DNA from 2 places in the Streptomyces sp. NPDC033131 genome. Region 2 is predicted to be linked to the other one. Evidence: predicted binding sites of a transcription regulator. Region 2 holds the regulator's gene; the other holds the start of a gene.
The links. Region 2 encodes HspR, which represses chaperone genes until heat shock. Its sites were predicted from a motif close to TTGAGNNNNNNNNNCTCAA; they were not measured.

Region 1 (2,396 bases), on a different contig from region 2:
GCCGACCAGCGCGAGCACGGCGCCACCACGGCGCCCGCCGATCACACCCAGCCCCCGGTCGGTACGGCGCTTGCGCACCGCCAGGTACTCGGTGATCCGCTCCTTCACGTCCTGCAGACCGGCGTGCTCGGCGTCCAGGATCGTCTTGGCGCCCTGGATGTCGTACTGGTCCTCGGTCCGCTCGTTCCACGGCAGTTCGAGGACGGTGTCGAGCCAGGTCCTGATCCAGGATCCCTCGGGCGACTGGTCGCTCGAGCGCTCCAGCTTGTCGACCTCCTTGAGGGCGGCCTCGCGGACCTTCTCGGGCAGGTCGGCGGCCTCGACGCGGGCACGGTAGTCGTCGGACTCCTCGCCCTCCTGCTCGCCGTTGAGTTCGCGCAGTTCCTTGCGGACGGCTTCCAGCTGGCGCCGCAGCAGGAACTCGCGCTGCTGCTTGTCGACGCCCTCCTGGACGTCCTTGGCGATGGTCTCGGCGACGTCCTGCTCTGCGAGGTGGTCACGCAGGTGCTGGGTGGCGAGCTTCAGGCGGGCGACCGGGTCGGCCGTCTCCAGAAGCTCCACCTTCTGTTCGGTGGTCAGGAAGGGCGAGTAACCGGAGTTGTCGGCGAGCGCGGACACGTCGTCGATGGCCTGCACCCGGTCGACGACCTGCCAGGCGGCGCGCTTGCGCAGCCAGGCCGTGGCAAGGGCCTTGTACTCCTTGACCAGTTCGGTGACGTGACCGGGCAGCGGGTCGGGCACGCTTTCGTCGACCTTCGTCCCCTCGACCCACAGCGCCGCACCCGGCCCCGTGGTCCCGGCGCCGATCCTCACGCGGTCACGTCCGCGGATCAGCGCACCCGGGTCGCCGTCGGCCAGCCGGCCGACCTGTTCGACGGTGCCGAGCACTCCGGTGCTCGCGTACGTTCCGTCGATCCGTGGCACCAGCAGAACCCTGGGCTTACCGGGTTCCGAGCGTGCGGCGGCCTGGGCGGCCTCCACCGCGGCGCGCACATCGGCGTCGTTCAGATCCAGCGGAACCACCATCCCGGGCAGCACGACCTCGTCGTCGAGCGGCAGCACGGGCAGGGCGAGCGGTGTGAACGCCGTGGACTCAGCAGCCATGATCTCCCCTTCGGCAGTCAAGTTGAGCTATGCCGACTCAATGCACCTGAGCCCCGGATTGTTCCCTGGGACGCGTTCGCTGTGAGCGATCACTGGCCAACCCGCCTCCGACCAGGCACGTCCTGACGAGCCGACGATCGCTCCGACGCCTCCGCGGTCCCCGTCGGCCACCTCTCCTCCAACACCGGACCCGCCCTCGGCCTTCCTGGCACCGGTTGGCACCTGCACGCGCGCGTGCGGCGCGGTGCGGTGAGACGAGTGACGCGGGCGGCCGCGGCCCACGACACCCCGGAAAACCGGTTGCCGACACCCGCCCCCTACCCCGAACGTCATCCGGTGACAGAGACAGCCGCACACACCCTCCTCGCCGCCTACGACGACGAGATGCGAGGCGCTCCCCCGGCCCCGCCCGCGGGAGTGACGTACGAACAGGACGGTCCGCTGCTGCGGATCGTCGGGCAGTTCCGCGGGTTCGTCAGCGGGCCGCGCGACCTCGGTGTGGACGGCGACGCGCTGGACCGGCTGATCGCACGGCAGCGGGACTTCTTCGCTGGGCGCGGCGAGGCCGTGGAGTGGAAGACTCGGGCGCACGACATCCCGGCTGACCTCACCGACCGGCTGCGGGCGGCCGGGTTCGTGCCCGAGGAGCGGGAGACGGTGCTCGTCGGACGCGCCGCCGACATGGCCGGACACGCACCGGCCCTCCCGGAGCGTGTCACGCTGCGCCGGGTCACGGCGGACGCGGACATGCGGCGGATCGCCGCCATGGAGTCGGCCGTGTGGGACAACGACTGGAACTGGCTCGCCGAGGACCTGATCGGACGGGTCGCCGCCGCACCGGACGAGATCGCCGTGTACGTCGCCGAGGCCGACGGGGAGGTGGTCTGCGCCGCCTGGCTCGCCTTCCGCGCGGGCACGGGGTTCGCGAGCCTGTGGGGCGGCTCCACGCTCGCCGCTTGGCGGAGGAAGGGCATCTACCGCGCCCTGGTGGCCGAGCGGGCCCGGCTCGCCGCCGCCCGGGGCGTGACCTACCTGCACGTCGACGCCTCTGACGACAGCGCGCCCATCCTCCGGCGCCTGGGCTTCCACGCGGTCACCACGACTACGCCGTACGTCTGGTCACCGCCCGCCGGCTGACCCACAGTCATGGAACTGCGGAAGCGGGCCGACCGAAGGGCGGCCGGGCCGACCCAGGCAGGGCGGCAACGACGTGCGGTGCTCGCATGTGCCGCCGTGGTCGCCGCCCTACGCGGCCCGCGCCCGGTGCCGGCCCCGTACCACCGGCCAGGTCG
Region 2 (2,396 bases):
AGGAGCGCTTCAAGGAGATTTCCGAGGCCAACGACATCCTCGGCGACCCCAAGAAGCGCAAGGAGTACGACGAGGCCCGCGCCCTCTTCGGCAACGGCGGCTTCCGCCCGGGGCCGGGCGCGGGCGGCGGCTCCTTCAACTTCGACCTGGGTGACCTCTTCGGAGGCGGCGCCCAGGGCGGCGGCTCCCAAGGCGGCGCCGGCGGTTTCGGCGGCGGCATCGGTGACGTCTTCGGGGGCCTGTTCAACCGCGGCGGCGCCGGCACGGGCACGCGTACGCAGCCCCGGCGCGGCCAGGACATCGAGTCCGAGGTCACCCTCAGCTTCACCGAGGCGATCGAGGGCGCGACGGTCCCGCTGCGGATGTCCTCGCAGCAGCCCTGCAAGGCCTGCTCGGGCACCGGCGACAAGAACGGCACACCGCGCGTGTGCCCGACCTGCGTCGGCACCGGTCAGGTCGCCCGCGGGAGCGGCGGGGGCTTCTCCCTCACCGACCCGTGCCCCGACTGCAAGGGCCGCGGCCTGATCGCCGAGCACCCCTGCCTCGACTGCAAGGGCAGTGGCCGGGCCAAGTCCTCCCGCACCATGCAGGTCCGCATCCCGGCGGGTGTCACCGACGGGCAGCGGATCCGGCTGCGCGGCAAGGGCGCACCCGGCGAGCGCGGCGGCCCGGCGGGCGACCTGTACGTCACGGTGCACGTGGGCGCCCACCCGGTCTTCGGCCGCAAGGGCGACAACCTCACGGTGACGGTCCCGGTCACGTTCGCGGAGGCGGCCCTGGGCGGCGAGGTCAGGGTCCCCACCCTGGGCGGTCCTCCCGTCACCCTGAAGCTGCCCCCGGGCACGCCCAACGGCCGCACCATGCGTGCCCGCGGCAAGGGCGCGGTCCGCAAGGACGGCACCCGCGGCGACCTGTTGGTCACCGTCGAGGTGAGTGTTCCGAAGGACCTGACGGGGAATGCTCGTGAAGCGCTAGAGGCGTATCGCGAGGCAACCGCGGACGAGGACCCGCGGGCGGAGCTGTTCCAGGCCGCGAAGGGAGCATGATCGAGATGGACGGTCGTCGACGCAACCCGTATGAACTGACCGAGGAAACCCCGGTCTACGTCATCTCGGTGGCGGCCCAGCTCTCCGGCCTGCACCCGCAGACCCTGCGGCAGTACGACCGTCTCGGCCTGGTCTCCCCGGACCGCACCCCCGGGCGGGGCCGCCGCTACTCGGCCCGCGACATCGAACTGCTGCGCACCGTCCAGCAGTTGTCTCAGGACGAGGGCATCAACCTGGCCGGCATCAAGCGGATCATCGAGCTGGAGAACCAGGTCGCCGCGCTGCAGTCCCGCGTCGCGGAGATGGAGGCGGCCCTCGAGGGCGCCGCCGCGGCGATGCGCCAGCGGGAGGCGGCGGTACACGCGTCGTACCGCCGCGACCTGGTCCCGTACCAGGAGGTCCAGCAGACGAGTGCGCTGGTGGTGTGGCGGCCCAAGCGGCAGCAGGACTGACGTCCGCATGCGGAAGGGGCCCGGAGGTTTCAGCCTCCGGGCCCCTTCGCGTGTCAGCGGCCGACCATGAACTCCTGCGAGGAACTCTGCTCGCCCGTACGCCCGTAGGCGTCCACGGCGTACACGGTGACCATGCACGGGCCGTTGTACGTCGGGATCCACTCGATGGTCCCGTTGGTCGACAGCCGAGTGCCGCTGGAGCCGCAGGCGCCGGAGATGTCCCAGGAATAGCCCTGCAGCACCCGGCCCTCGTCGCCGGCACCGGGCGCGGCCGTCACCTGGACGGGGAACCGCGTGCCGCCCGCGCTGACCAGCGTCAGCCGCGGTGCGGCGGGCCCGGTGGCGGTGGCCGGAGAGAGCCGGTCGACGGTTGTCTGCGGGGACGGCACGGACTCGGCGCCCGTTCCGTCGACGGCGACGACGTAGTAGTAGGCCCTGCCCCGCGGGGCGCCGGTGTCGTCGAACGACGTGGCCGACGCACCGGTGTCCCCTGCGAGGACCCATGCGCCGAGCGGCTCGGTGCGGCGGTACACGTGGAACCCCGTGGCCTCCCCACCGGATGGAGTCCAGGTGAGACGGGTGTAAGCGTCGGTGGGCGTTCCCTGGACCGCGGCCGGGGCGGGGACGGCGGACGCCACCGGGCGGGTGACGGTCACCGGATCCGAGACCGGTGCGAAGTTCCCGGCGGCGTCGACGGCCTGCACCCTGTAGGTGTACGACGTTCCCGCAACCGTCGAGACGTCGGTCCAGGACGTACCCCAAACGGGCTGCGGCCCGTCCGGGTCCTCCTGACCAAGGGGTGCGCCCCACACGTCGTAGTGGTCGACGTCCTTCGACGAAGAGGCCTGCCACGTCAAGGCGTTACCCGCGGTGGTCCCCAGCGCCGACACGGCGGCGA

Region 1: the regulator HspR is predicted to act here: its motif matches at 1,127-1,145, upstream of lon (endopeptidase La).

What each region holds. Positions count from the first base shown of each region.
Region 1 covers NZ_JBVIPA010000001.1:669,132-671,527, reverse strand. The annotation lists gene lon (endopeptidase La) at 1-1,104, opposite strand, end outside; gene ACZ5XS_RS03005 (GNAT family N-acetyltransferase) at 1,489-2,241, shown strand; gene ACZ5XS_RS03000 (rhomboid-like protein) at 2,350-2,396, opposite strand, start outside.
Region 2 covers NZ_JBVIPA010000006.1:230,032-232,427, reverse strand. The annotation lists gene dnaJ (molecular chaperone DnaJ) at 1-1,046, shown strand, start outside; gene ACZ5XS_RS11425 (heat shock protein transcriptional repressor HspR) at 1,052-1,498, shown strand; gene ACZ5XS_RS11420 (PA14 domain-containing protein) at 1,552-2,396, opposite strand, start outside.